DNA from 4 places in the Exiguobacterium sp. PvP048 genome. Region 2 is predicted to be linked to each of the others. Evidence: riboswitches for the same ligand, from Rfam matches in the RefSeq annotation. Region 2 holds a riboswitch; each other region holds the start of a gene.

What was found. Region 2 has a riboswitch for S-adenosylmethionine ahead of ABIC15_RS04025 (methionine ABC transporter ATP-binding protein). Riboswitches for the same ligand answer to the same signal wherever they lie in the genome.
Positions count from the first base shown of each region.
Region 1: it holds a riboswitch for S-adenosylmethionine, as region 2 does, so the genes downstream of both, mtnK (S-methyl-5-thioribose kinase) here and ABIC15_RS04025 (methionine ABC transporter ATP-binding protein) in region 2, are expected to answer to the same signal.
Region 3: it holds a riboswitch for S-adenosylmethionine, as region 2 does, so the genes downstream of both, metK (methionine adenosyltransferase) here and ABIC15_RS04025 (methionine ABC transporter ATP-binding protein) in region 2, are expected to answer to the same signal.
Region 4: it holds a riboswitch for S-adenosylmethionine, as region 2 does, so the genes downstream of both, ABIC15_RS03035 (methionine ABC transporter ATP-binding protein) here and ABIC15_RS04025 (methionine ABC transporter ATP-binding protein) in region 2, are expected to answer to the same signal.

Region 1 covers NZ_JBEPSU010000006.1:15,079-22,617, forward strand. Annotated here, with positions in the region: gene ABIC15_RS11270 (sugar ABC transporter ATP-binding protein) at 1-1,321, opposite strand, end outside; gene ABIC15_RS11275 (sugar ABC transporter substrate-binding protein) at 1,318-2,400, opposite strand; gene mtnA (S-methyl-5-thioribose-1-phosphate isomerase) at 2,420-3,466, opposite strand; gene mtnK (S-methyl-5-thioribose kinase) at 3,463-4,632, opposite strand; SAM riboswitch class I at 4,711-4,813, opposite strand; SAM riboswitch class I at 5,021-5,122, shown strand; gene ABIC15_RS11290 (2,3-diketo-5-methylthiopentyl-1-phosphate enolase) at 5,203-6,393, shown strand; gene ABIC15_RS11295 (2-hydroxy-3-keto-5-methylthiopentenyl-1-phosphate phosphatase) at 6,390-7,049, shown strand; gene ABIC15_RS11300 (methylthioribulose 1-phosphate dehydratase) at 7,046-7,539, shown strand, end outside.
Region 2 covers NZ_JBEPSU010000001.1:798,545-806,083, forward strand. Annotated here, with positions in the region: gene ABIC15_RS04005 (SMP-30/gluconolactonase/LRE family protein) at 1-649, shown strand, start outside; gene ABIC15_RS04010 (MBL fold metallo-hydrolase) at 752-1,480, shown strand; gene ABIC15_RS04015 (alpha-glucosidase) at 1,582-3,192, opposite strand; gene ABIC15_RS04020 (aminotransferase class I/II-fold pyridoxal phosphate-dependent enzyme) at 3,356-4,543, shown strand; SAM riboswitch class I at 4,606-4,709, shown strand; gene ABIC15_RS04025 (methionine ABC transporter ATP-binding protein) at 4,792-5,805, shown strand; gene ABIC15_RS04030 (methionine ABC transporter permease) at 5,795-6,460, shown strand; gene ABIC15_RS04035 (MetQ/NlpA family ABC transporter substrate-binding protein) at 6,495-7,310, shown strand.
Region 3 covers NZ_JBEPSU010000001.1:550,801-558,339, forward strand. Annotated here, with positions in the region: gene mnmM (tRNA 5-(aminomethyl)-2-thiouridylate-methyltransferase MnmM) at 1-13, shown strand, start outside; gene ABIC15_RS02740 (alpha/beta fold hydrolase) at 66-770, opposite strand; gene ABIC15_RS02745 (GNAT family N-acetyltransferase) at 854-1,339, opposite strand; gene metK (methionine adenosyltransferase) at 1,485-2,693, opposite strand; SAM riboswitch class I at 2,821-2,947, opposite strand; gene pckA (phosphoenolpyruvate carboxykinase (ATP)) at 3,180-4,748, shown strand; gene ABIC15_RS02760 (EAL and HDOD domain-containing protein) at 4,806-6,059, opposite strand; gene ABIC15_RS02765 (alpha/beta hydrolase family protein) at 6,227-6,970, opposite strand; gene ytkD (RNA deprotection pyrophosphohydrolase) at 6,942-7,415, opposite strand.
Region 4 covers NZ_JBEPSU010000001.1:605,810-613,348, forward strand. Annotated here, with positions in the region: gene ABIC15_RS03025 (MetQ/NlpA family ABC transporter substrate-binding protein) at 1-239, opposite strand, end outside; gene ABIC15_RS03030 (methionine ABC transporter permease) at 274-939, opposite strand; gene ABIC15_RS03035 (methionine ABC transporter ATP-binding protein) at 936-1,958, opposite strand; SAM riboswitch class I at 2,039-2,144, opposite strand; gene ABIC15_RS03040 (bifunctional cystathionine gamma-lyase/homocysteine desulfhydrase) at 2,204-3,370, opposite strand; gene ABIC15_RS03045 (PLP-dependent cysteine synthase family protein) at 3,363-4,286, opposite strand; gene ABIC15_RS03050 (S-ribosylhomocysteine lyase) at 4,283-4,747, opposite strand; gene ABIC15_RS03055 (class I SAM-dependent methyltransferase) at 4,751-5,389, opposite strand; gene ABIC15_RS03060 (thioredoxin family protein) at 5,939-6,217, opposite strand; gene gcvH (glycine cleavage system protein GcvH) at 6,319-6,702, opposite strand; gene ABIC15_RS03070 (arsenate reductase family protein) at 6,767-7,120, opposite strand; gene ABIC15_RS03075 (DinB family protein) at 7,157-7,539, opposite strand, start outside.

The DNA of each region.
Region 1 (7,539 bases), on a different contig from region 2:
CTTTCGCCCCGACATCGACCCCTTTTGTCGGTTCATCCAATACGAGGACGGAAGCGTCGGCCAGCAACCATTTCCCGATGGCAACTTTTTGCTGGTTACCACCGGACAACTCAGCGGCACGTTGTCGGGTATCACTGACTTTAATCGACAGTTGCTGTACGATCCGGTTTGCCGCTGTCCGTTCTTTTTTCTTCTTTACAAACCCGAATCGGTTGACGAATTGTTTGAGGCTGGCCGCCGTCATATTTTGTTCAATTGGATCCGCGACCAAAATTCCTTCTTTCCGTCGTTCTTCCGGCACGAGTCCGATGCCCAGCCGGACCGCATCATACGCCGAACGGATACGCCGTGTTTCTCCCGCAAGACGCATCAATCCCGAAGTGACCGGAATCGATCCGAAAATCGTTTTACACAGTTCTGTTTTTCCGGCACCGACCAATCCGGCAATCCCGATTACTTCTCCAGCACGGACCGTTAACGAGATCTCGTCCAGTTGTCCCGCGACCGTGATACGGTCAAGCTCAAGTGAGGGGGCACCAGCCGGACGCGCCTCGCGGCTGCTTTTTTGCAAACGCCGGCCCAGCATCTGTTCGACGACCGTTTCTTTCGTTTGTCCGGCAAGAAGTTGCCGCGATACCAGCTTGCCGTCGCGCATGACGGAAATCGATTCACAAATCTCAAACAACTCCTGCAGACGGTGAGAAATGAAGATGACACCCAGATGTTCCTTCTCCGCCAACTCGCGAATGATCCGAAACAGTTGTTCCGTTTCCCGGCCGCTGAGTGGAGCGGTTGGTTCATCCAAAATCAAAAACCGGCTTTCCTGCACGAGGGCACGGGCAATCAGGACGAGTTGTTTCTCGGCCAACCGTAACTCACTGACCCGTTGGCGGACATCAATCGATGCTTTCAATTTTTGTAAAGCACGCTCGGCGATTTCTTCATACCGCCGGCGTCGGATGACTCCTTTCAACTGTCCGCTCGCCAGCATATCGAGACAGATGTTTTCGGCGACGGTCAAATAATCGACCAGTGCCGTATCGACTTCCTGATAGACGATTTCAATCCCGGCCCGTTTCGCGGCATTTGGTGAATCAATCGCAAGCGGTACACCGTCGAACAAAATCGTTCCTTCGTATGACGCATAGGCGCCGGCCAAGACTTTCATCAGCGTTGATTTACCGGCTCCGTTCGCTCCGACAAGCGCGTGGATTTCCCCGCGTTTCACGGAAAAGTGAACGTCATCCAGCGCCTTGACACCGGGGAATTCCATTGAAATCCCCCGCATTTCCAGTCGTTGTTCGTTCACCGGAGGCGTCATTTCCCGTCATTCACTTTCCGCAACTGATCCATCCACGGCTCATTGAATTTTTCGGATGTACTCCAGCCTTTGATGATGGTATCGAGATTGTACATCGTCGTATCCGCCTTGAGTGCTTTTTGTTCGACCAGTTTGGCATCGAGATCAAAACTATCCGGTGTTTTTTCGCCGGCCAGCTTTTTCGCAAGCAGGCGCATATCCGTCTGTCCGATCAAATGCGGATCAACGGCACTCGTTGAGACCCAGTTACTGCCCTTTTCACGCATCAGATTGATGTCCTGATTCGAGACATCGATCGAAATCAGCGGAATTTCCTGACGCTTGTTGTCTTTTAAAGACTTATAAGCTCCTTTGGCGACTTCATCCCAGGCGCCCCAGACGGCATCGATGCTGCCCTTCGGGTACTTGGCGAGAATCGCGTTCATCTTCGTCGCAATATCCCCTTGGACATCCTGGAAGTTCGTGGGTCCGACGGTTTCAAGCGTCTTGATTTTGCCGTCCGCTTCATACGTTTTGTAGATTTCCTGACGGCGGTCAAGCGGGGCAAATCCCGGACCAAACCATAGTTTGATGACACGGACCGGCTTGTCGTCCTTCACTTTCGTCACTTCATCGAGCGACAGCTGGGCCAGTTTATGGTCATCCTGGAATGTCTCTGTGATACCTTTTAATGTCTGGTCTTTTTTCTTCGTCACCGTATCAAATGTCACGACTTTGATGCCTTTGTCGATGGCCGGTTTGATCATGTCATAGGCATAATCCTCTTTGCCGTGCGAGATGATCAATCCGTCATAATCCTGCTGAACGGCTTGGGCGACCAACTCCTTGAACTTGACGTCATTCCCTTCCGAGATAAACGTGTTGACTTGAAAACCAAGTGCTTCCCCTTCCGAGCGGGCGCCGTCCAAAAACTGTTTTGTATGGTCGTCGGAAGCAAGGTTACGGATAACGGCAATCTTGACATCACCCTGAACCCCTTCCGGTACACCGCTGATTTTTTTCACCGGTGTTGCTTCACTGTTCGCGCAAGCAGCCAGTAAGACCGCTGGTGCCAGTACAGCCAATGCTAATTTCTTCATCTCAATCTCTCCTGTCTGTTTAGTGTGTATGTTGTCCGATTGTCTGTTTGATTGTCTCCACATCCGGGTGTTCAATGACTCCGATCTCCGTAATGATGGCGGTGATAAGGTCGTGCGGCGTCACGTCAAACGCCGGATTAAAGACCGGTACGCCGGCCGGTGCCGTCGCTTTTCCGGCAAGCTGTGTCACTTCACGGGCGTCGCGTTCTTCAATCTCGATCTCATCTCCTGACAGACTTGTAAAGTCAAACGTCGACAGCGGTGCGGCGACGTAAAACGGAATTCCGAAGGCACGTGCGAGTAATGCCAGCTGAAACGTCCCGATTTTATTGGCCGTATCCCCGTTCCGGGTAATCCGGTCCGCTCCGACGATGATGGCGGTGATCTGCTTTTCCTTGATCGTATGCGCGACCATATTGTCCGTGATCAAGGTGACGTCAATCCCTGCCCGTTGCAACTCCCATGTCGTCAAACGTGCACCCTGCAACAAAGGCCGTGTTTCCGACGCATAGACGGATAACGGGATGCCTTGCTCCTTGGCGAGATAAAACGGAGCGAGCGCCGTTCCGTAAGCTGCCGTCGCAATTGATCCGGCATTACAAATCGTTAGTACCCGGTCACCGGACTCGAACAATTCCAGTGCATGAACCCCGATTTGACGGGATGTTTTGGCATCCGTCTGATAAAGTTCCAGTGCCTTTTGTTCGAGACATACCGGCAGTTCTTTCAGCGTCGTAGCGGAAACAATCAGCTGATTCAGCTCATCGAGGACATTTCGCAGATTGACGGCCGTCGGACGGGTCGCGAGTAATTGTGCCGACACCTCCAACAACTCCTGTTTTGCTTCAGCCAGCGTCCCTGTCGTCCGAAACGCTTCCTGAACGAGGACGAATCCGCCGAACAGACTGATGGCCGGTGCACCACGGACCCGCAATTGTTTGATGGCGTCAATCGCCTGCGCCAAGTCATGGATGATTTCATAATGTTCTTCTTCCGGAAGACGGGTCTGATCCAAAATTGTCACCGTCCGGTTTTCATAGATGATGCTCTGAACGAATTGGCTCATCGGCTGAGTTCCTCCGTCACGTCAAAATTCCGCAGATCGGTAAACGTCTTGCATTCCGTCCGGCGTTTAATCAAAGCAGCACCAAGCCGCAATGCATGGCGTTTTCGTTCAAGGCGAACGGTCGAATCCGAAATTTGCTCCAAGTCTGCAACTAATGCCAATCCAATCGTCCGGCGAATCAGTTCACAACCGGCAAATCCGAGTGCGTCCTGTAAAATCGTGCTAAGAACATCATCGACCAGTCCGTCTGCCGTCCGGAACGGCTCGACCGCTTCCCGTTCCCATAACGCTTTGAACGTCGAAGCAAACGTCAGCCAGAATGTATCGATATCCTTGATCCGCTCATCCCGCAACCGGTCATAGTCCGGATACGCGGCAAAAAACAGATGTGCGATAAATTGACCGACATCAAATCCGAACGGTCCATAAAACGCAAATTCGGGATCGATGACTTTCGTTTCTTCCGCCGAGGCAAAAATACTGCCTGTATGTAAGTCGCCGTGCAACAATGCGTCGCCCTTCGTGATGAACAAGGCTTCAAGTTTCGCGACTTCCCGTTTCAGTTCCGCGTCGTTCCAAATCCGGTCAACTTCCGCTTCGAGACCTGCTTCAATCGCATTCGTTTCTGCATCATAAAACGGATCCGTGAAGATTAGTTTTTCCGTGATATCGCACAGATCCGGATTGTAGTACTGACGGGCAATCTGTTTTTTCGCGACCGGTCCGACGGCAAAATCCGACGTATAAAACAGTGTCCGCGCCAAATACGAACCGATGTGTTCCGCGAGCAACGGATACTTTTCCCCTTCAAGCAGTCCGCCCCGGACGATTGTCAGATGTGACAAGTCTTCCATCACCGTGAACGCTTCTTCTTTGCTCGCATGGTAGACATGCGGGACAAACGGAACGGCGACTTTCGCGAATTCTTTTAAGGCCGATTGTTCAATCCAGGCCCGTTCGAGCGACAGCGGCCAGCTTTCCCCGACGACTTTTGCATAAGGTAACGCCTGCTTTAAAATCAGCCGTTTTTCCCCTGCCTGAATCCGGAAAACGAGATTTAAATTTCCATCTCCGATTTCCTCTGCCGTCACCGGTTCATTGCCGATCAATCCGAGTGTCCGGACCCGTTCAATCGCGTCCTGTACTGTAAATGCTTGATATCCCATTCTGTTTTCCTCCTTGGTGATCACACGAAAAAACGCCTCTTTTCGTCAAAGAAAAGAGGCGCGGCAGAATATTCCGTCCTCTTATCTCTCAGACGAATGTCTGTTGGATGTAGCACCGTGCCGGATGGTCGGTTGCTGCGGCGTCTTCGGGCCAATTCCCTCTGCCAACTCACGATAAGAGTCATATGTAGTTGTCGTGTGATTGATGTTGGTTTGAATACTACGTGCGCTGCCGGTCGTCTGTCAATTCCCTTTTTTAGTGAAACGGCTTCAAAAACGGAACCGTCTATAGAAGAAGTATTTTCAAAAAAATAAATTTTCAAAATATAGTTTGACAAGTGACGAATCTCATGTAAAAATTGCAATTAGATTTCACAATTTCATCCAATTCTTATCAAGAGCAGACGGAGGGACGAGCCCTACGATGTCGCAGCAACCGACCACTTGGCACGGTGCTAATTCTTGCAGCTATTACGCTGACAGATAAGAGTCCACGCGCAATTTTTCATGGTCTCTTGTCATTGACGAGGGACCATTTTTGTATTCTTTAACAAGGGAGAGACAGTCGATATGACGTATATTACCGCAACCTACCAACTCGGAACGACGGATCAGTTACCAAAACGGGCAGAACAAATCGCGCTCGGTTTGACCGTTGGTTCGTGGACCGATTTAAATCATTTGGAACAACAGCAGCTTGAATCGTTCAAAGGACAAGTTGTTCATACGGAAGAACACGACGGAAAAGGCTACATCACGATCCGTTATCCGGAACACAACGTCTCCCGTGACTTTTCAGCAATCTTAACGACCGTCTTCGGCAAGCTGTCGCTCGACGGACAAATCAAATTAACGGATTTACAGCTTCCGGCTTCGTTCACCACGGACTTCCCCGGTGCCAAATTCGGCATCGAGGGCGTCCGGCAGTTGATTCAAGTCCACGACCGTCCTCTGTTGATGAGCATCTTTAAAGGCGTCATCGGCCGGGACCTCACCTTTTTGCGGGAACAACTCGAAGCGCAACTTGCGGGTGGCATCGATCTCGTCAAAGATGATGAGATTTTGTACGATAATCCGTTGACGCCGGCACTCGACCGGGCGCGGATCGGACGCGACGTCCTAAATGCCCATTATGAAAAGACCGGCAAACGGGCGCTTTACGCGATTACGCTGAGCGGTTCCGTCTTCGGCTTGAAGGATCAGGCGAAACGTTTGATTGAAGCCGGTGCGACCGCCTTTCTGCTCAATACGTTTACATACGGACTCGACGTCTTACGCGAATTAGCGGCTGATCCGGACATTTCCGTTCCGATTTTTAATCATCCGGCCTTAAGCGGTGCCTTGATCGCAAGCCCGGAATACGGCATTGCAGCCCCTGTTTTACTAGGGACTTTACCGCGGCTGGCCGGTGCCGATTTGACGTTGTTCCCGTCACCTTACGGAAACGTCGCCCTCGCCAAAGACTTGGCGCGCGGAATTGCCGTCGAAGCCACACGGATCGGAGAAACGAAGACGATTCTTCCGGTTCCCTCGGCAGGTATTCATCCCGGTCTCGTCGCTCAGCTCGTTCGGGATTTCGGGACTGATTCCGTCATCAATGCCGGCGGTGGCGTTCACGGTCATCCGCAGGGCGCGGCGGCCGGTGTGCTCGCTTTCCGTCAGGCCCTCGACGCAGCACTTGCCGGTGAATCTTTGACGAGTGCCGCAACGCGGCAGGAAGAGCTTCGGGTCGCCCTCGACGCCTGGGGGATTACGAAATGACGATCCGGATTTTATGTGACTTTGACGGGACCGTGACTGAACACGACAATATCATTGCGTTGATGACAGAATTCGCTCCCCCGGAAGCGTTTGAACCGTTGAAAAAAGGTGTCCTCGATCAATCATTGTCCATCCAGTCCGGTGTCGGACAGATGTTCCGGTTGCTCCCCTCGGATCGCAAACAGGACTATATTGATTTTTTGGAACAGCGGGCTGTCATCCGTCCCGGCTTTAAGACCTTACTCGCCTTTGCCAAATCGAACGGGATTGACTTTGCGATCGTCAGCGGCGGAATCGACTTTTTTGTCCAACCGATTCTTCAAGAGTTACTGACAGATGAAGCGATTTACTGCAACGGCAGTGACTTCAGCGGGGAGACGATTCGTATTGAGTGGCCGCACACTTGCGATGCAGCATGCAACAATCAATGCGGGTGTTGTAAAACGTCGATTGCCCGGAAGCTCAAGCAGGATGGCGATATCATCGTCGCGATCGGTGACTCCGTGACGGATTTTGAACTAGCGAAACAAGCGGATCATGTCTATGCCCGCGATTATCTGATTACGCTGTGCAAACAGCACGGGATTGCATACACACCGTTTGAAACATTTTACGACATTGTTGATCATCTGCAGACAACGGAGGTGTACGCATGACATTTTTGACACGATACGAAGAACTCCGCGCCATCAAACAAGAGTTCGCAGCGCGGGACTGGTTTCCCGGTACAAGCGGTAACCTCGCTATTCGGACAAACAGCAGTCCGACGGAATTCCTTGTGACGGCAAGCGGGAAAGATAAACGGCAGGACACGCCGGACGATTTTGTCCATGTCGACGCGACCGGTCAATTGATCGGCGACGAGCAAAACGGACGTCCTTCCGCCGAGACGTTGCTGCATGTCGAAGTGTTTAACCGGACGACAGCCGGCTGCTCGCTTCATGTCCATACCGTCGACAACAACGTTATTTCGGAACTGTACGGAGACCGCAGGGAAATCCGGTTCAGCGGTCAGGAAATCATCAAAGCACTCGGCCGTTGGGAAGAAGATGCGGAAGTCATCGTGCCGATCATCACGAATCATGCCGACATCCCGACTCTTGCCGCTGACTTTGCCAAACACATCCGGACCGAAAGCGGCGCCGT
Region 2 (7,539 bases):
AAGTGCCATCACCTCGATTGCTTTGACGGATGCGCCGGACTTTCTGCGCGTCACGTCGGCACACGGTTTTGGAACGTTTGATTTAAAAGAAGGACATCTCTCACTGGAAACCCAGTTGACGCTCCCTGACTCCGACCGAATGAACGACGGGAAGCTTGATCCATCGGGTCAGTATGTGGCCGGAAGCATCAATGAAGAGGACGGCGAGACCGCTTCCCTCTATCGTCTGCGTCATGACGGTTCCGTCGATGTCCTCCTCGAAAACTTAACGAACTCGAACGGACTCGTTTGGTCCGAGGACGGTAAGACACTCTATCACATCGATACGCCGACGAAAAAAGTCTATGCCTTCGACTATGCTGCGGATCAACCGTTGACAAACCGCCGGGTGGCCATCGACTTAGAGGACGAAGACGGTTTCCCGGATGGTATGACCAAAGACACGGAAGGTCATGTCTTCATCGCCCATTATGCCGGATCATGCTTAACACGCTGGAATCTTGAAACCGGTGAAAAACTCGCCCAGATTGATTTCCCGGTTTCGAACCCGACTTGTCCGATTCTGTACGAAGACCGTCTACTGGTCACGACAGCAGCAGACGGGGACGATTCCGAACATGCCGGAGCCGTTTTCGAAGTGACGTATTAACACCTTTGCTCCCTCACGAGAGGGAGTTTTTTTGTAGACGTCTGTACTAAAACAGGCGATACTAAAACAGAAGTGTATATTATGACGAGGGAGTGTAATCGGATGCATATTTCGACGATCGAACGACTTCATCAACTGCAAACAACGCCGTCCTTCTTCCCGGTCAACTGTTACTTATTTGAAGAAGCGGACAGCCTCGCCCTGATTGATACGGGGATTTCACTGAATGCCAAAGCGATTTATTCCGTCATCAAGTCGTTTGACAAACCGTTACAATCCATCATCCTGACTCATGCGCATGCCGATCACGTCGGATCCCTTGATTTTTTAGCAAGTGCTTTCCCGCTTGCCGAAGTCTCGATCAGTTACCGGGATGCGGCTCTCCTCAGCGGGGATGAGTCGTTGCGCGAAGGCGAGACGACACCGCTGAAAGGCGGCATTCCAAAAAACATCAAAACCCGTCCGGACCGGCTGCTCGAAAGCGGTCAACAGATCGGCAGTTTAAGTGTCATTGCTTCTCCGGGACACACACCGGGTTCCATCTCCCTGTGGCATGAAGGCAGTCGGACTTTGATTGCCGGTGACGCTTTCCAAACTCAGGGTGGTCTGGCGGTTTCGGGGGACACGCGTTGGCAGTTCCCCTTCCCGTCACTTGCGACCTGGGATAAGGAAGTCGCCCTCCAATCGGCACATCAGTTGACGGAATTGACACCGGACGTCTTGGCAGTCGGTCACGGACCGCTCGTCGTCGCACCAAGCTTTGATATGCGCCAGGCAGTCGACCGGTTCGAACAGCTCTTATCCTCGAAAAAGCGCAACGGCTATACGTAAAAAAATCAGCTGGTTCAAAAAAATCCGGACATTTCCTGCTCCTCATTTAGAAATGAAGAGTAGAAGATGTCCGGATTTTTTCTGTTGACCATCGCCGCCAGTTAAGGCATCTCATATTGATACAATCGGGCTTCGTACGGTGCCAATCGATTGATGTCCGCGGTCTCATAATTCGTCAGAATCAACTGTTCTTCCAGTAAACCAAACGTCGTCGTCACCGGTTCATCATGGACGTTCAAGACGATCCGCCAAACCACTCCGTCCAGGACCCGTTCATAGACATACAGGTACGGATCCTGAATAGCCAGATCACGATAACCCCCGTAAACCATGACCGGATGAGTCTTCCGTAAATCAATCAGTTGCCGGTAAAAAGCCAGCACGGAATGCGGATCCTGTTCCGCCGTTTCGACATTGATGTCACGGTAGTTCGGATTGACCGTCATCCATGGCGTCGCTGCGGTGAATCCGGCTGCTTTGCCGGTATTCCACTGCATCGGTGTCCGTGAATTATCTCGCGCCCGCAACTGCATCGAGGACAGGACGGTTCCGGGTGATTCGCCGGCGGCAATCCGTTCGGCGTATTGATTCCGAAATGCGACGTCCTGATAAGACTCGGGATCAGAAAAACGAATACCGGTCATGCCGATTTCTTCCCCTTGATAAATATACGGGATGCCCGGTAACGTGTGCAGCATCAAGCCCAGTAGCTTGGCACTTTCGACACGATACCGTTCGCTTCCGAACCGGGTCACCTGACGGGTGTGGTCATGGTTATTCAAAAACTGTGACGCGACTCCGCTCGGATAAAGCGCTTCGTACCAACGCTTCTGGATTTGTTTGAAGCGCGGTAAATCCATCGTCTCCATGTCATCCGCGACTTCGAAGTGAAACAGCGTTCGCAACTCATTCCGTTCCTCACCGACATACAGTAACCCGTCTTCCGGGCCGACGAACGGAATCTCACCGACGGTAAAGAAATCGGTTCCCGCCAGTACTTCTTGGTGCATCTCCTGCAAGAATTCATGAATGCCCGGCTGGTTCCCTAAGTAGGATAAATTCAGAGGATCTGCGACATCATCATACGTCGCCCGTTTCTTGATCAGGTTGATGACATCCATCCTGAAGCCGTCGATTCCTTTCTCGGCCCACCACCGCATCATCGTATACACAGCCTGCCGGACTAGAGGATGTTCCCAGTTCAAGTCCGGTTGCTCCGATGCAAAGGAATGGAAGTAATACTGCTGGCGTGTCTCATCCCACGTCCAAGGGCTCGGCGCAAAATACGACCGCCAATTGTTCGGCGGCGTTCCTTTGACCCCGTCCCGCCAAATGTACCAATCGGCTTTCTCGTTTGTCCGACTGCTGCGTGATTCTTTAAACCACGTGTGTTGATCACTCGTATGATTGACGACCAAATCAAGAATCAGTTTCAGTCCCCGTTCATGGGCGGACGCAATCAGTTCTTCCAGATCCGACATCGTTCCCGCCTTCGGCATAATCGAATAATAATCCGAAATGTCGTATCCGTTATCGACATCCGGTGATGTATAACAGGGATTTAACCAGACGATATCGACACCCAGGGAAGCGATGTAATCGAGTTTTTCAATTACTCCGCGTAAATCGCCCATCCCGTCTCCGTTCGAATCTTTAAAACTGCGCCAATACACTTGATAGACAACGGCTTCTTTCCACCAGGCCCGATTCATCCCATCATCTCCTTTGTGATTCAATCGTATTCTAGTTTAGTGTATCAAAAACACGAAAGCCATCGGTTCTTTTTCCCAATTATCAGCAATTATTAAAAAACTCTTTTCTTTTTTCTGAAAATTCGTTATCCTTGACGACAATACCCAACAAGGAGGAAGACAGATGAAACATTTCGCCCCATCTATTGCGATTGATCGGTTACCCGCTCCGGTCTTTGCCGAGCTCGCCCAGCGGATCGGTGCCGTCAAGGCTGCCGGTCATGACGTCATCACGCTTGGTCAGGGAACACCCGATCAGACGACACCCGTACATATTCTGGATGCCTTGAAAGAAGCGATCAATGACGCTTCAAACCTCCAGTACCCGCCGTTTCGCGGCCATGATTTCCTCAAGCAGGCCGTTGCTGACTTTTATCAGACGGAGTTTGGTGTAACGATTGATCCGGCTTCCGAAGTCGCCATTCTGCTCGGCAGCAAGGCGGGCATCGTCGCGTTACCGCAAACGATCGTCAATCCGGGCGAAGGCGTCATCGTTCCGGATCCCGGCTACCCCGACTACCTGTCCGGTGCGGCCCTTGCCGGAGCTTACCCGATCACATTGCCGCTCCTTGCGGAAAATGCCTTTTTACCTGACTACACGTTACTTGATACGACAGATGTCGAACGGGCCCGGATGTTGTTCCTCAACTACCCGAGCAATCCGACCGGGGCGACGGCAACAGCGGAAGCCTTCGAGCAAACGGTTTCCTTCGCTGATGCGAACGACATTTGCGTCGTCCACGACCTCGCCTACGGCGGAATCAGCTTCGACGGTCCGACCCGCAGTTTCCTCCAGACGGAAGGCGCAAAAGACGTCGGAATCGAACTGTTTTCATTATCGAAACGTTTTAACATGTCCGGTTTCCGAATCGCCTTCGCCATCGGGAATCCGTCCGTCATCGCAAGTATCGAGACGTACCAGGAACACTTATACGTCAGTGCTTTCACACCGATTCAACAGGCAGCAACCGTCGCTCTTTCAAGCGATCAGACGTGTGTCCGCGAACTGAGCGCTCTGTATGAAGCCCGGCGTGATGCCTTGTTCGGAAAGTTACAGGAAATCGGTTGGGACGGACCGATCCCGGGCGGTTCGTTCTTCGTCTGGTTGCCGGTCCCGTCCGGCTACACGTCCCAAAGCTTTACCGATCACCTGCTCGACGAAGCGCATGTCGCCGTCACACCGGGACATTTCTTCGGCGAATACGGCGAAGGCTACGTCCGGATCAGCTTGATTGCCGACGCCGAACGACTGGTTGAAGCTGCCGAACGAATCGGTCAATTGAATCTGTTTCGCCAGACCGTTGCGGAATAATTCTGAAAAAACGTTTGACAAATGGGAATGATTTCCGTTACAGTAAGTCCCAACAGCATATCTACTTATCGAGAGCGACCGAGGGATTAGGCCCAACGACGTCCGGCAACCACCTTTAAGGAACGGTGCCACATCCTACAGAATGTTTTATTCTGAGAGATAAGTTACGAAATCTTACACTTCGTCGCTTTTTTCTGGTTGCTCTTAACTGGAAAAAGGCGATTTTTTGTATAGGGAGGAAACGACAGATGATTGAATTTAAAGGAATCACAAAACGGTTCGTTCGTGACCGGACACCCATTTTCGCCTTACGTGACGTCAATTTAACGATTCAACAAGGTGAAATCTTTGGCATCATCGGTGAATCCGGTGCCGGAAAAAGTACCCTGCTCCGTCTGATCAATGGACTGGAGACACCGACACAAGGAACGGTTAAAGTATCGGGCACTAATCTGTCCGGCCTCTCCAAAGGCAGCTTACGCGAACTTCGTTTGAACATCGGGATGATTTTTCAACATTTCCAACTGATTCAATCCCGGAATGTTGCAGATAACATCGGATTTGCCTTAAAGGCAGCCGGTGTCAAACGGAGTGACTTCCCGCAACGGATCAAAGAACTTGTCACGCTGGTCGGTCTTGAAGGTTTCGAGACGAACTTTCCGAGCCAGCTGAGCGGCGGTCAAAAGCAACGGGTCGGAATTGCCCGCGCCCTTGCGAATAATCCGAGTGTCCTGTTATGTGACGAAGCCACATCAGCTCTTGACCCGGTCACGACGCTGCAAATCCTGGAACTCCTGAAGGACTTAAACGAACGGCTTGGCTTGACGATTATCCTGATCACCCATGAAATTGATGTCGTCAAACAAATCTGCCACCGTGTTGCGGTCATGGCGCAAGGCGAAGTTGTCGAAGTTGCGAGTACCTATGACCTGTTCAGTCAGCCGGCCCATGATGTCACAAAACATTATGTCGACACGGCACTCCAAATCGAATTGCCGGAACGGATTTTACGGACGACACCCGGTAAAATCATCCGCCTGCAATTCACGGGTGAAAAGACCGGTGAAAGTACGTTATCGGAAGCGATCAAACAGTTTGATATTTCCGTCAGCATTCTCCACGGCAAGGTCGATTATATTCAAAACGTCGCATTCGGAGTCCTGATCGTCAGCTTGACCGGTCCGACCCTTCACGTGAACCGGGCCCTGACGTGGCTCGAAGAACAACTCCATACGCTTGAGGTGATCCAGGATGTGGCTTGAACGGATTGAAACCATGTTACCGGATCTTACGAAAGCGTTAGCGGAAACGGCTTTGATGGTCGGAATCTCACTTGGCTTCGCCCTCATCATCGGCATTCCACTCGGGATTCTGCTATTCATCACGGACCGGGGATTGTTTTTCCAGAACGTCGTCGTTCGCAGCATCTTGGACTTTTTCGTTAATATTGTCCGTTCGTTACCGTTCATCATTCTGCTCGTCGCGTTAATTCCGCTGACACAATTATTACTCGATAACACGATTGGACCGACAGCAGCTTCCGTCAGTCTGAGTGTCGCCGCCATTCCGTTTCTCGCCCGACTGGTCGAAACATCGCTTCGCGAGATTCCACCGGGATTGATTGAAGCAGCAGAAGCGTGTGGCGCGACACCGTTTCGGATCATCATCAGTGCACTCTTACCGGAGGCCCTTCCCGGCATCATTCAAGCCGTCACTTTGACGACCATCAGTCTGATCGGATTTTCCGCCATGGCCGGTATCGTCGGTGGTGGCGGCGTCGGTGACCTGGCCATCCGCTTCGGCTATTACCGGTACGATAATGTCGTCATGATCGTGACAATTGTCGTCCTCGTCATCATTGTTCAAAGTATTCAAGGGCTTGGCAATGTTCTGGCCCGTCGTGCTGATAAACGTTAACCAAAAATAGAGAATCGTAAGGGAGAGAATGAATATGAAAAAACGTTATGCCTTTTTAGCAACAGGACTACTCGGAGCCGGAATTCTTGCCGGTTGCGGTGACAGCAGCGCCAAGGAAGACAACAAGTCGATTAAGATCGGTGCAACGAGCGGGCCTTACAGCGACATGGTCAAAGAAGCGATCCAACCCGGGCTTGAAAAGAAAGGCTACGACGTCGAAATCGTCGAGTTCGGGGATTATATTCAACCGAACATCGCACTTGGCAGTGGCGACATCGACGCCAACTTGTTCCAACACTCGATCTACCTGAAGACATTTGCGAAGGAAAAGAACCTCGACCTTAAAGGACTGATTACTGTCCCAACGGCGCCGATGGGCTTATACAGCAAATCCTATAAATCGCTGGATGACGTCAAGACGGGAGCTGAAGTCGCGACACCAAACGATCCAACGAACCAGGCCCGGGCACTGAATCTGCTCGCTGACCAAGGCTGGATTGAATTGAAAGCCGACACCGATCCACTGACGGTCTCTGAAAAAGATATCGTCAAGAATCCGAAGAAACTGGTCATCAAACCGCTCGAAGCCGCGCAACTGCCGCGTGCCATTGAAAGTGTCGATATCTCTGCCGTTCCGGGAAACTTTGCGTTAGCCGCGAAGTTTGATTTACTGGATGCACTGGCACTCGAAAAAATGGATGAGCAGTACCGCAACCTGGTCGCCATCAAAACTTCTAATGCAGATAAACAACTGGCGAAAGATTTGACGGCTGTCGTCAAATCGGATGACTTTAATAACGTTATCGAAAAATCATTCAAAGGATTCAGTAAACCGGACTGGGCAAACTAACATAACTCTTTTTGTATATCAGTTTATCTAAAAATGATATAAAACCCCTGAAACAGCTGCCTCCCTTTACAAAAAAGAGGTGGAACGGTTTCAGGGGTTTTCCATTGAATGATGACTCTTGGAGAAGTCACGTCTTCCGCTCGACTTCTATGGGAAAAGGAAGCTTCGCTTCCGTCAGGAACAGGCGAGACCCGGTCATCAAACAGATGACAGCTAGCTTGCGTTCCGC
Region 3 (7,539 bases), 250 kb from region 2:
AACAATCGACTAAACAAAAAGAGGAATCCCGATGCTATCCGGATTCCTCTTTTTCTTGTTGCCGTTTAATCTTCCACCATCTTTAGAAACAGCAATAGCTTTTCAGCAAACCGCGTATTCAAACGTTCAAAACTGAAGTGCGGGAAACCGTGCAGACGTTGCAGATAAATCTGGTCTCCGCCCATCTTCCGGCACACTTCAAGCGTCAACTTGACGTCGGCGAACTGATCATCCGGTGCATAAAAACAAGCGAGATGGACCCGCGGCAGTTTCTTACGTTCTTCGTCATGGATGACGATTTCTTCTTCAATCTCGCGATATTCCGCATACGTCAATTCACCAAGACGTGCAGCATCCTCATTGTTCTGTCCGAACGGCAATGTGCCGAGCGGAGCATCCGGACGGAACCGGTCGAAAGCACTTGCAAACACTTGTTTGACGCCGCCTAGTTGCTTCGAGTTGTGCCAATCAAATAACGGCGAGATGAATGTCAGGCTCGCCATCGGCAACTCATATTCTTGAAGCAGCCGATTGACGACAAGTGCCCCCATACTGCAGGCAATGATGTGAATCGGTAATTTTCGTTTACCGGCTTCACGTAATGCTTCTTTTAACAGCTGTTGATGTTCTTCAAACGATACACGACGGGGTGCATCGACCAGGAGAACTTCGTATTCGCGTTCTAATACACGAATCAGCGCCTCACTCGGCCGAGCACGTAATTGGAGTGGATATACAAGAACGATCACTCCGGTTGGTTGTTCTACCACAAACTCACCTCTTCATTCGATATCTGTTTAGTATGCAACAAATCCGACTCCAGCCAAACCGCCTTAAGTCGGATTCCATTTCTTTAATATATACGTTGCAGACGCGTCACAGGTTCCACTTGTCCGAAGACTTCCTCTGTCGTCTCACTGATTTCCTTGAATCCGTACGACGTTAAAAAGTGGCGGGCTTTATAGTTCCGAGATTCGACATACACTTCGATCGGAGAGGCTCCCTGCAATTCCAGTTCGCGGATCAGCCGGCGTCCGATCCCGTTTTGTTGGTATTTCGGCAAGACATACAATCGGACGATTTCCCATGTTCCCTCAACATCAATCGCGTGAATGAAACCGACGATTTCCCCGTCAATCAGTCCGACGTTGAAATATTCTCCACGTGCTTCCTCCGCTGTCCGAATCGCCCGGACCACTTCTTCCTGCGGGTACGCTTCTTGAACGAAATGGGCTTTCGAGCGTTCTGAATAGATTTCCTCATATGTGTCCATCCAAGACGTGAGCGCAATATCATGAATGCGTGCTGCATCAGTCGGAACCGCTTCGCGTATCTCCATACCGAAATCCCCCTTTTCCTTTTACAGAATACAGACTCATGTTCTTTTACCCTTTTCTAGAAATTTCAGTCGTATCCCTGCAAAGTTCAGGAGAAACAAAAAAAGTTCAGAAACACCCTTTAGAAGGATGTTTCTGAACAATGAATTATGCGAAACGTTTTGCCTGCTCTTCAAGAGTAGCGGCTTTATCTGTCTGCTCCCATGGTAACTCGATGTCTGTACGACCGAAGTGACCATAAGCTGCTGTCTGACGATAGATCGGACGACGGAGATCAAGCATGTTGATGATTCCAGCCGGACGAAGATCGAAGTTTTCAGCAACCAGTTCAACCAGTTGTGCTTCAGGAAGTTTTCCTGTACCGAATGTATCCACCGCGATTGATACCGGATGTGCGACACCGATTGCGTACGCGAGTTGAACTTCCGCTTTGTCTGCAAGACCTGCAGCTACGAGGTTCTTCGCGACGTAACGCGCTGCGTAAGCAGCTGAACGGTCGACTTTCGTTGGATCTTTACCAGAGAAAGCTCCACCGCCGTGACGTGCATATCCGCCATACGTATCAACGATGATTTTACGGCCTGTTAATCCAGCATCACCTTGTGGTCCGCCGATGACGAAACGACCAGTTGGGTTGATGAAGAACTTTGTATCGGCATCGATGTACTCAGTCGGAATGACCGGTGCGATGACATGTTCTTTCAGATCAGCTTGGATTTGCTCAAGCGTCACTTCTTCTGCATGTTGTGTTGAGATGACGATTGTATCAACGCGAACAGGTTCATTGTTCTCATTGTATTCAACCGTGACTTGCGTCTTACCATCCGGACGGAGGTAATCGAGTTGTCCGTTTTTACGAACTTCTGCAAGACGACGAGCCAGTTTGTGTGAAAGTGAGATCGGAAGTGGCATGAGTTCAGGTGTTTCTTTCGTTGCATAACCGAACATCAGACCTTGGTCTCCTGCTCCGATTGCATCGATTTCTTCATCTGACATGTTTCCTTCGCGTGCTTCAAGCGCTTGGTCAACACCGAGAGCGATGTCTGCTGACTGCTCATCGATTGATGTCAATACAGCACAAGTGTCTGCATCGAAACCGTATTTAGCGCGTGTATAGCCAATTTCGCGAATCGTTTCACGAACGACTTTCGGGATATCCACGTAAGTTGATGTCGTGATTTCTCCTGCTACTAATACGAGTCCTGTCGTGACAGAAGTTTCTGCCGCAACACGTGCGTTTGGATCGGCTGCAAGAATTGCATCCAAAATTGAATCCGAAATCTGGTCACAGATTTTATCCGGGTGACCTTCTGTTACTGATTCCGACGTAAACAGTCGGCGATTAAGGTTTGTCATGTTTGACCCTCCCAAAAAAGAATTTGACGGTGTACTCATTTCCCCTAGTTGAGTGGGACGGTAAAATGAAAAAAACCTTTCCATGTCCAAAAATGGTCAGGGAAAGGTTGTGCGTTCTTCCTTTACCCTCTTATCGTTCGAAGTGTTTACTTCGCTTCAGGAGAGCACCTTTTCCTACATTAATGATGAAATTAATATAAGACGGTTGCCGGGTTTCTTCGGGCCTTGTTCCCTCCACCTGCTCAGAATAAGAGTATCCGTTACGAATTACATGATATAAACTTGTGCTCACTCTGTCAAGCAACGTTTTAATTTCTAGTCGAAAAATTTCGGAAGAGATGTTAAACTGTTAATGCTGAAAGCGTTTCCAGATAAATAGAAATCAGCGCATGAAAATGATTGCTCTATCATTAGTATGTCATATATAATAAATGTGTCATACTAATAGTAGAGCTAAAACCAACGTAGGGGAAAGGTGGGGTCAGGATGCCGATGACGGTCCTGAATATCGAAGAACTACTCAAGAAGGAGCATGTGTTCAAACAACTGTCTGTTGCTGAACTAGTCGAACATGCAATTCGCAACAAAGAAGGAGTTCTTGCAGAAAATGGTGCTTTGTCTGTAGAAACGGGGAAATTTACAGGTCGTTCACCGAAAGACAAGTTCATCGTCCGTGATGACTCATGTGAGATGCATATCGATTGGGGTCATGTCAATCAACCGATGGAGTCGGACAAATTCGAGCAACTGTTACAAAAAGTTCTTCGTTATATGAACGAAGCAGATCAACTCTACTACACAGAAGCTGCTGCTGGTGCCGATACGCATTTCACCCTTCCAGTGCGCGTCGTAACCGAATATGCTTGGCATAATTTGTTTGCGAAACAGCTGTTTTTACGTGAATATCCTACGGTTGCGGCCTTTGAACCGTTTACGGTCGTCTACGCACCACATTTTAAAGCGGATCCGGCGGTTGACGGCACAAACTCCGAGACATTCATCGCGATGTCATTCGAACACCGGATCGTCTTGATTGGCGGAACGGAGTATGCCGGAGAAATCAAAAAATCAATTTTCTCTGTCATGAACTATCTTTTACCCCAACAAGAAGTCTTGTCGATGCACTGTTCAGCAAACGTCGGACACGGCGGCGATGTCGCCTTATTCTTCGGACTCTCAGGAACTGGTAAGACCACGCTGTCTGCTGATGACAGTCGCCAATTAATCGGTGACGATGAACACGGTTGGTCTCATGACGGTGTCTTCAACATCGAAGGTGGCTGCTATGCGAAAACAGTTAATCTGTCACGCGAAAAAGAACCACAAATCTTTGATGCGATCCGCTTCGGAACCGTTCTTGAAAATGTCGTCCTCGATGATGCGCGGATTCCGGATTATGATGATACTTCATTGACTGAAAATACACGTGCCGCTTACCCGATTACAGCAATCGACAACATCGCCATTCCGTCACGCGCCGGTCACCCGAAAACGATTGTCTTTCTGACGGCGGATGCCTATGGTGTCTTGCCTCCAATCAGTAAACTGACGAAAGAACAAGCGATGTATCACTTCTTATCCGGCTACACATCAAAACTGGCTGGAACGGAGCGCGGCGTTACAGAACCGGAAGCCACATTCTCGACGTGCTTCGGTTCACCATTCCTGCCGTTGATTCCGGAAAAATATGCGACGATGCTCGGGGAACTGATTGATCGTCACGGTGTCACAGTCTATCTCGTCAACACAGGCTGGACCGGCGGCGCTTACGGTACAGGAAGCCGGATGAAACTCTCCTATACACGAACGATGGTCAATGCGGCCGTCAACGGTCTGCTTGCAGACATCCCGACAGAAGAACATCCGATTTTCGGTCTGCATATGCCGATCGAAGTACCTGGTGTTCCGACTGACTTGCTCAATCCGGTCAAGGTCTGGGCGGATGCATCTGTTTACGAACAACAAGCGACCGCACTCGCACAAAAATTCACACAGAACTTCGCACGTTTCGAAAGTGCGACCGATGCGATCAAAGCAGCCGGTCCCCGCGTGTAAAAACGATTGATGGTACTAAAAAGGTTGAGCTCCTTAACGGATGCTCAACCTTTTGTGTTAGACGATGGAATCTGTCTTATCTTGTAAATGAAGTTCTTTTTGAGAAAGCCAAACTTGGCTTTCTTTTAATAATTCATAAGCCCGGTGCTTCATAATCCCGAACCGATTACTGAGCATCTCAAACCGTTCAAACTCGCCCCGGTCTGCGCTGATCGCAAGCAACAGGCAATCGCGAAACGGGTGATCTTCCCCTTGCAAGACATTTTTCAAAGCCGGTTCAATCGGAAGCTGATCGATGATTTCACCGATATCCACGGAAAGCAAGGCATCGATGTGTGACAGTAAGCCGATCATGTAGGCACTTTCTGCTTTCAGTGTCTTCGTTTCCGTCGCAAACAGTTGGCATAGTTTTGCGCAATGCAAGGATGAACGCAATAATTCGTCCGACCATTGATACGGACTCGCTAGTTTCATCTCACGCAAGACGATCAACGAAATCCAGCTCTTCAGTTGGGAAAAGCCCAGCAAGGAAATTGCTTGACGGACGGAACTGACCATGTTCCGAAGACCGATGCCCGGAGAGTTGATCAATTGCAGTACTTGCACACTGATGTAAGGATTGCCCTCGATTTCATCCACGACGTCATCATAATGGTCATCCGTATCAAGCCACTTCAACATTTTCAACAGGACAGGCACTTGCGGAGGAACGGCCTTTCCTTTCATCAGCATCGGTTTGGCGTAAAAGTATCCTTGGAACCAGTCATACCCCATCGCAAGGCTTCGCGTGTGGTCCTCGTGTGTTTCAACCCGTTCAGCCAAAAAGCGGATATGCGGATAGTTCCGTTTTAAAATATGTAAGATTGCACTTTGTTCGCGTGGATTGATGGCTTCGATATCAATTTTTATCAAATCAATCAAATCAAACAGCTCCGGACCGTGGTGACGCAACAAATCCGTTACGAAATCATCAAGCGCCAGGACGAAGCCGGCTTCTTTCCATTTTTGCAGCGTCTGGAGCATCATTTCATCGATCTGAACCGTCTCCAATACTTCAATCACGAATTGAGTCGGATTCAGATGATCAATCAGTTCAGACTGCAACAGATCGCCTGTGAAATTAATGAATAATCGTTTTCCTTCTGCTACACGGTCTACTCCGAGATGAATCAGTGTATTCGTCAACACATCCATCGTCGCCAAGTCACCATCAAACACTGCAGGTGTTTCAACGGAACGATAGAGCAGCTCAAAAGCGTCAATCGAACCAAACCGGTCTACAATCGGTTGTCGCGCAAGTAAGATTTCCATCTCATATATCCCTTCTAAATCCGTTAATCTGGCTTATTTTATATGTTCTAGTATACCAAATATCGTTTTCCCTTAAAAAATCTCTTTTTTAAAACATATCAATGTTCCCATCATTTGGAGAAAAAAACATCTCAATGCAAGGCATCAAGATGTTTTGTAAGTCTTTTCTATTCAGATAACATCCAATCAATGACTTGTTTCGTCACAAGCATTTTTTGATGGATTGGAAATTGATGCGCGTACTGATAGATGATCAAGCGGGTCTGTTCCGGATAACGGGCCGCATAGTTCGTCGCATGACGCAGTCGGACATTTTGATCATATAATCCGTGAATCAGCAAGATTTCCCCTTGAGGCGGAAAATACAATGGCGACCGGACACGGTATGCCTGCAACTGTTGTTGCGGAACTCCCCCCGTAAACCGTCTGAGCATTTTTCGCATCGTCTGTTGTTCTTCATACGTCCAAGTCAGATTCGTTACACCGGCCCATGAAACCGTCCGGGCGACTTCACGATGGTGCGCAAGTAAAAGCGCCATCTGTCCGCCACGGGAAAAACCGAAGACCGATGTCCGCTCGACATATTGATCGAGCCAATCAAACGCACTGATGGCGTCGAGGATATCCCGGTGTCCGAAGTCTTCTTTCCCCGTCCCTCCTAGATTACCGCGGTAAAAAGGAGCCATGACGAGATAACCGGCTTGCGCGAACTGCATTAAGCGGGTCGGCCGAACCATGCCGATATTACGTGTCCCACCACGTAAATACAAAAGACCTTGCCCGTTCGCGTGAACCGGCAGGATGACATACGCTCCGACCCGTTCCCCGTCGGATGTTTCATAAAAGACCCGAAAGGTGCGGAACGGTCCCTGCCGCGGGAGCTCAAACCAATCGGCGTTCGGCGAGTACACGAAGAGTCTCCGGAAGGACACGGTCCTTCATCATGAAGCTGTATTGGCGGTTCGTATCTAAACGTTTCGGGATATCGTCTAGTAAATAGGCTCCGTCCGTCTCATCGACAGCCAGGTGTGGAACCAGTGATTCGATTTGAGCGAAGTAGATATTTTTGATGATCGTGTCTCCTCGACCCTCGACCCGGTATTGTCCGATGTACTGGAGACGTTCGATACGTCCCCCTGTCTCTTCCATGACTTCCCGGTATGCGGCTTCCTCCGCCGTCTCCCCCGGCTCGACTTTTCCACCCGGAAACTCATATCCCCGTTGCTTGTGATGCGTCAGTAACCATTTCCCTTCGTACACGGCAATGACCCAGACATGAAGCGGATGGACTGAAAACGGATGGTCTTCAAAACTCAGTTCAACCCGATTTTGATAATAATCTAAAAACGTAATCACATGCGTGCACCTCATTTCTTCTTCTCTCTTCACTTTACCTGTTTCGAAAGCATTCTAAAAGTGAAAGTGCGTAGGAATTTGCCAGAATGACAAAAAAAGACATCCCTCTGAATCGAGAGATGTC
Region 4 (7,539 bases), 190 kb from region 2:
GCAAGTGCTTTGTTCGGCAGGACGTAATCCTGGAACTTTTTGATTTCGAGTTTATAGCCTTTTGCTTCATATTCTTTTTGGACGTGCTCGAGAATTTCAGCATGGGGAACATTTGACGCCCCGATGACGAGTGTTTTTGAATCGCTGCTGCCTGATGAAGATTCTTCTCCACATGCTGCAAGACTGACTGCTAAGACCGATACGGCTGCTGTGCCGACGAATTTTTTCCAAAGTTTCATGAATGATTCCTCCCAAGGTTAAATAAGATAGGTGTTACCGTTTATCGATGGCTTTGACGAGCAGGTCACCGATAATTTGAATGATGAAGACGATGACAAGAATCAACAGTGTCGCGATGACCGTGATGTTATTTTGTGAACGCTGGAATCCTTCGATGAAGGCCATGTCTCCCAGTCCACCACCACCGGCTAACCCGGCCATTGCCGTGTAACCGACGAGTGCGACGAGCGTCACGGTGATACCGGAGACGATTGCCGGAAGAGCTTCCGGAATCAGGACTTTATAGATGATTTGGAACTTCGTTGCTCCCATCGATTCAGCCGCCTCAATGACACCCTTATCGACTTCACGAAGCGCCAGTTCGACCATCCGGCCGTAAAACGGTGCTGCACCTAGAATTAACGCAGGTAGCGCAGCCGTTGGTCCTAAGAATGATCCAACGATGATTTTCGTGATCGGGATTAACAGGATCAATAGAATGATAAACGGGATCGAACGGAAGATATTGACTAAAAAGCTGAGCACGGAATACAGTGTCCGATTTTTAAACAATAATTCTTCGTTCGTCGCATATAACAACAGACCGATTGCCAGTCCAAGGACAAACGTTGCAAGTCCCGCAACGGCCGTCATATAGATCGTACTGCCTGTTGCTTCCCAGACCATATCCCAATCCACATCTGCAAAAAATGTACTCATCGGTGATCCACCTCCACTTCAACGTCACTCGCTTGAAGTTTGGCGATGACCACTTGTGCTTCCTGTTCCGAACCGAGCAACTGAATGAACAGCGTTCCGAGTGCTCCGTCCTGCGTCTGTCCGACGTTTCCGCCGATGATATTGAATAATAAGTTCGAATCTTTCATGACTTCGGCAAGGATCGGACTTTCCGCTGTCGAACCGACAAACGTCAGCTGGACGATTTTCCCGGTCGGATACCGCTCGCGTAATTTCGCAAACGTCAATTCGTTTTCAGACGGTGACGTCAATTGTTTGACGAACTCTTTGGTCATCGCCTGTTTCGGGTGACGGAATACTTCAGCAACCGGTCCCTGTTCGACGATTTTCCCGGCTTCCATGACGGCGACCCGGTGACAGATTTTTTGAATGACATGCATCTCGTGTGTGATCAAGACGATCGTCAGTTTTAATTTTTTGTTGATGTCGACCAACAACTCGAGGATCGAGTCGGTCGTTTTTGGATCCAGCGCACTGGTCGCTTCGTCACAGAGTAAGACGTCCGGATTGGATGCCAGTGCCCGGGCAATCCCGACCCGTTGTTTTTGTCCACCAGACAGTTGCGACGGATAAGCGCCTTCACGTCCGTCGAGTCCGACGAGCTGAATCAGTTCGGCAACCCGTTCTTTACGACGGGCTTTCGGATAACCGCCGAGCTCAAGCGGGAACATGATGTTTTCTTCGACTGTCCGTGACCAAAGCAGATTAAAGTGTTGGAACACCATTGAGACGTTTTTACGGACGCCCCGTAATTCTTTTGGTTTGAGCGTCGTCATTTCGACACCGTCGATTTGAATCGAGCCGCTCGTCGGTGCCTCCAGCATGTTCAGCAAACGAATCAGTGTTGATTTCCCTGCCCCTGAATAACCGATTATTCCAAAAATTTCACCGCGCTCGATTGACAAGTCGACATTGACGACGGCTTCAACCGATCCGCGCTTCGAGCGATAAATCTTTCCTACATCCTGTAAGCGAATCAATACGGTCCCTCCTAAACATAAAAAAAGTGCGCACGTTTTAGAGCAAACGCGCGCACTTTTTCAGTACACAAAACCATTTGCTCTCATCTTGCAGACAAATGTCTGCTGGAATTAGCACCACTTCGGAATAAATTCCGCGGTTGCCGGGTTTCATCGGGCCAGTCCCTCCACCACTCTCGATAAGAGTTATCGGTATTAAGTTATTTTTAATATAATCTGAATATTAGCAGGGGTTATTTTGCTTGTCAAACAGTTTTTTCTGAAACCGGTTGAAGCAGACTGAAAGCACGTGCCAAATCTTCTTTCAAGTCTTCCGCGTCCTCAAGACCTACCGAGATCCGAACGAGACCATCCGTAATTCCGAGTTCTGCGCGACGCTCTGCCGGAATCGACGCATGTGTCATCCGTGCCGGAACGGAAATCAGACTCTCGACCGCTCCAAGACTTTCAGCCAATGTGAAGAAATGTGTCGCTTCGACGAGTTTCTCCGCATTTTCTGCTGAACCGACATCAAAGCTGATCATGCCGCCGAAACCGGTCGCTTGTTTTTGTTGTGTCGCGTGACCCGGATGTGATGCCAGTCCCGGATAGAAGATGTTTGAGACGACGTCCTGTTCCTGTAAGAACTGAACGAGATCGTGTGATGTTTCTTCGATTGCATCCATCCGGATACCAAGCGTCCGTAATCCACGGACGAGCAGGAAGCTGTCCTGCGGTCCAAGAATACCGCCGGTCGAGTTTTGGATGAAGTGAAGATCTTCTCCGAGCTCGTCGCTGTTGACGACGACAAGTCCGGCGACGACGTCCGAATGACCGCCGATGTATTTTGTCGCGCTGTGCAGAACGATATCTGCACCGAGTGCGAGTGGTTGTTGCAAGTATGGTGTCGCGAATGTGTTATCGACGACGAGTTTCAAGTTATTGCGTTTCGCAATCTCAGCAACTGCTGCGATATCTGTAACTTTCAACAACGGGTTCGTCGGTGTTTCGACATACAGCATCTTCGTGTTGTCTTGCACCGCAGCTTCCGTCGCCGCGAGATCCGTCGTATCGACGAACGTCACTTGGATGTTGAACTTCGGCAGGACACGTTGCATCAAACGGAACGTTCCGCCGTAGACGTCATCCGTCATGACGATATGGTCACCTGACTCAAGCAGGTTAAAGACAGCGTGAATCGCCGCCATTCCTGATCCGAAGGCAAAACCGCGTGCGCCGCCTTCAAGATCGGCAATCAGACGTTCGATGCTCGTCCGTGTCGGGTTCGCTGTCCGGGAATACTCATATCCTTCTTTTAACTGACCGATTTTTTCCTGTTTGTAGGTACTTGTCTGATAAATCGGGGGTGTAACGGCACCTGTTGCTCGATCGACGCCTGTTCCTCCATGAATCAATGCTGTCTTTTTACGCATGTGTCTCGTCCACCTTTTCAAAGATTTGTTGGCTTAAATACCGTTCGGCACTGTCCGCAAAGACGGTGACGATGGTACTGCCGGGAAAACGATGTGCCAGATCAAGTGCTGCAACGAGTGCCGCGCCGGCCGAACTGCCGACGAGCAATCCTTCACGGGCCGCCAGTTCATGGACTTTCGTAAAAGCGTCATGATCGGAAATCGTATGAATTTCATCCACTAAGTCACGGGAAACGAGACTTGGCCATTTGGCCGTCCCGATGCCTTCCGTCTTATGCGGTCCGGCTGGTCCCCCGTTGAGGACCGATCCTTCCGGTTCAACGATTGCACCTTTTGTCCCGAGACGTTCTTTTAAATACGCCGCTGTTCCGGCAAACGTTCCACCTGATCCGCATCCGGCAACGAACCAATCAATCTGATCCAGCTCCGCCATCAGCTCAGGACCAAGTGTCCGCTGATACGTAACCGGATTTTCTTCGTTTTCGAATTGAAGCGGAACATAGCTGTTTGGAATCGTTTGTCCGAGTTCTTTGGCTTTATCGATCGCACCCTGCATATCGAGCTCAGTCGGTGTGTTGACGACAGTCGCGCCGAGTGCACGCATCAACGTCTGTTTCTCCTGGCTGAACTTTTCCGGAACGACACAGATGACTTGAAGGTCATATTTTTTAGCGGCGAGCGCCAAACCGATGCCGGTGTTGCCGGCAGTCGGTTCGATGATTGTTCCGCCTCGTGTCACATATCCCTGTTCGATCGCGGCATCAACGAGTTGAATGCCCAGGCGGTCTTTGACGCTGCCCCCAGGGTTCATCCATTCGAGCTTCGCCAAAATCCGCGTACCAGCAGGCAAATCGAATGAAGTAATCTCGTAGAGCGGCGTATTTCCGACGAGGTCGCGGACTGATTTCGCGATCATCCGAAGACGATGTCCCATTCATCACGACCGGCAAGCATTTTCTCGGCATAGTGCTTCGCTCCTTTAAGGTCGTGGGCGCTTGCGAATCCGCATTGGACTTCGTTTTGCGCTGGAATTTCTTCTGCTGCTAAGACGTCTTTTAATGTTTTCTCAACGAGTTCGCTCATTTTTTCGACCGAATCGAAGTTCATCATCGCCATGTAGAAACCTGTTTGGCATCCCATCGGCGACACATCGATCACGTCATCCGAGTAGTTGCGGATGTTTTCAGCGAGTAAGTGCTCGAGTGTGTGCATCGCACGCATCGGCATTTGTTCGACGTTCGGTTGTGTGAAGCGGATGTCGTATTTGACGACTTGGTCGACTTTACCGTCTTTGTAACCGGCAACACGGATATATGGTGCTTTGACTTTCGTATGGTCCAGGTTAAAGCTTTCTACGTTCATTTTTTTGAGTGTCATGATTTATTCCCCCATTTTCTCGGCTTCTACGAGCCAGACGAAGTGATTGTATTGTGTGAATGAAACATCAAAACCGCGTGACGCAAAAATCTGTTCCATCACCGGAATCAGTGGATAAAACTCACGTTCCAAATCTTCCGCCAGTCCGTTAAATCCTTGTGCTTTCGCTTCAGCAATCGTTTGTAAGCGGGCTTCTTCCGAAACAAACATCGTATCGGCATAAACGATTTTTCCGTCGTGCGGCAAAATCTTCGCCATCAAATCAACAGCTTCTCCCTTTTCCTCATCCGTCAGATGATGAAACGCATACGTCGAAACAAAGCTTTTCGCATCATCTGCCGTAAACGACAGGAAATGTCCGTCCTGCACCGGAAGTTCCGGAATCTTGTTGATGAGAATATCCCGCATCTCCGGACTCGGTTCGACGGCGAGGACATGATCATGTCGCTCCAGCAACCGTTGCGTCAGGTTACCAGTTCCCGCACCGAACTCGACGACCGGTGAGACAGCTTTCGTTGCGACTGTATCCAATATTTCTTCATAACGACGAAAGACTTCTTTGTACTCCGGATCATGCCCCGTTACCGTGTCGTCGTATGTTGACGCCCACTCTGTAAAAACATCCATAAAACGTACTGTCATGCCTGTTCGTCCTCCGTATCTCTCTTTTAATTCCGACTAATCGGATATGAATTAAAGTAATTTACCTTAATCGCATTGTAGCAGGGACATTTACGAATGGCAAGACGACTGCTTTAAATTCTTTTGAAAACAAAAAAAAGGCGCTGCCGGAGAACCGGCAACACGAATAATGTGGTTAGAAATGCCACGAAGGAAAACCCAGCTCTGACACGAACTTCTTCGTTCGTCGTATCAGAGGGCGGCGCCTTTTCGACATATCAGTTGAACTGGACTCTCATGACAGATCTCCTGCTCGAATCCCGAATGGTTTCCTTGCGCCGCTTCGTCTTTGGGGGACGACTTAAGGGGAGACAAGCAAACAACACAGGATTTTTTTGAACGGTTCTGGAATGAAAAACAACAGCCAACTCATATCTCTGCCAGACTTCCTATAAAAGCATTTCTAGAAGTTGATATGAATATACCATTCATAATTTAGCATTGTCAATGAATTATTGTAAATATTCCGACAATTTAGCGTAAAGAGAAATCTCAGACGGATTCCTCTTGTTATTCGGCACAGAATGCAAAGACATTTTGAACCGATTGAAACGCATAAAGCCTTGATACGACTTGATTTTCTTCAATCTTCAACAAGGCCGGCACACTCATGACCTGCGCTTGCTCTAAAAAGTCCGGAATGAAGTTTCCGTTTGCCTGCACGATCCATTCTTCCTCTTTTGTCGCTTCGACGATCTCAAGCATCCGACTGGCGATGGCGCATGTCCCACACATCGGTGCATAGACATACAAAAAACCGTTTTCCGGGACTTGTGTGACTTCTTTCATCCGTTCCATTCCCCCTCTGTTTTGTTTTATCTTGTGCCAGTATACAGAAAAAAAGACGACGAGGAAACGATATCGTTTCCTTGCCGCCTTTTCCGTAAGTATTACTCGTTAATCATCGATTTGTAAGCAGCTGCGTCCATTAACGCTTCTACTTGTGCATCATCTTCGATTTCGATATCGACCATCCAAGCACCTTCGAATGGTGATTCGTTGACGAGTTCCGGGGAATCAGACAGTGACTCATTGATGGCAACGACTTTCCCTGAAATCGGTGCGTACAATTCGGATACCGTTTTAACCGATTCAACTGAACCAAACGGCTCGTTGGCAGAAATCGTATCGCCGACTTCTGGTAATTCGACGAAGACGATATCGCCAAGTTCGTGTTGCGCAAAATCCGTAATCCCGATTCGTGCCTTGTTTCCTGTTACTTCGACCCATTCATGCTCTTCCGAATAACGTAGATTGTCTTTGACTTGACTCATTTGCGATTCCCCCTGTGATCTATAGTGGACTAACGCATTCAGTATACCAAATGAACTAGCCTTCTTAATACCATTTTCCTTGATAGAGTTCTTCTTTGAAGCCGATTGTCACGTCTTGTCCGTCTGTGACGATCGGACGCTTCAGCAACATCCCGTCACTTGCAAGCAATTCGTATTGCTCCTGTTCGGACAGATTCGGCAGGCGGTCCTTGATGCCTTGCGACCGGTACGACTGGCCGCTCGTATTAAAAAACTTCTTCAGCGGTTCGCCACTCTTTTGATGAAGTTCCCGAATCGTCTCGGCACTCGGTGTCTCATTGACGATATGCTTGTAGTCAACTTCGACACCGTTCGTTTCCAGTGCTTTTTTTGCTTTGACACACGTACTGCATTTTGGATAACCGTACATCGTTACCATTTTTTCATCACCTCTGTCTTCAGATTAGCAGATTGGTCAGCCCCGTTTCAAGCGTGCCAATGCTGCATCGATTTGATCCTGATGGTGGTGGTCATGGGCAATGAAGGAGTCGACAAACGCCTTTGGCTGAAATGTCCCTTCATATGTCCGCTCATACTGTTCGTCCGTCAGCCGGTCGAGGAGCGTAACCAGTTCCCGGCGTACACCGATGGCTTTTTTCACTAAAGCGAGGGCATCGATATGATGGGCATATTCGACCGCCAGGCGATTGAACTCGTCATAATCGGTCTGAACGAGCGTCAACCGTTCATCCGGCAGCTTGGATACGGCATGATCGAGATAGTACCGGTCCCATAAAAACAAATGACTGACACATTCCTGAACGGTCCATTTATCGACGGCAAGCGGTAATTCCCATT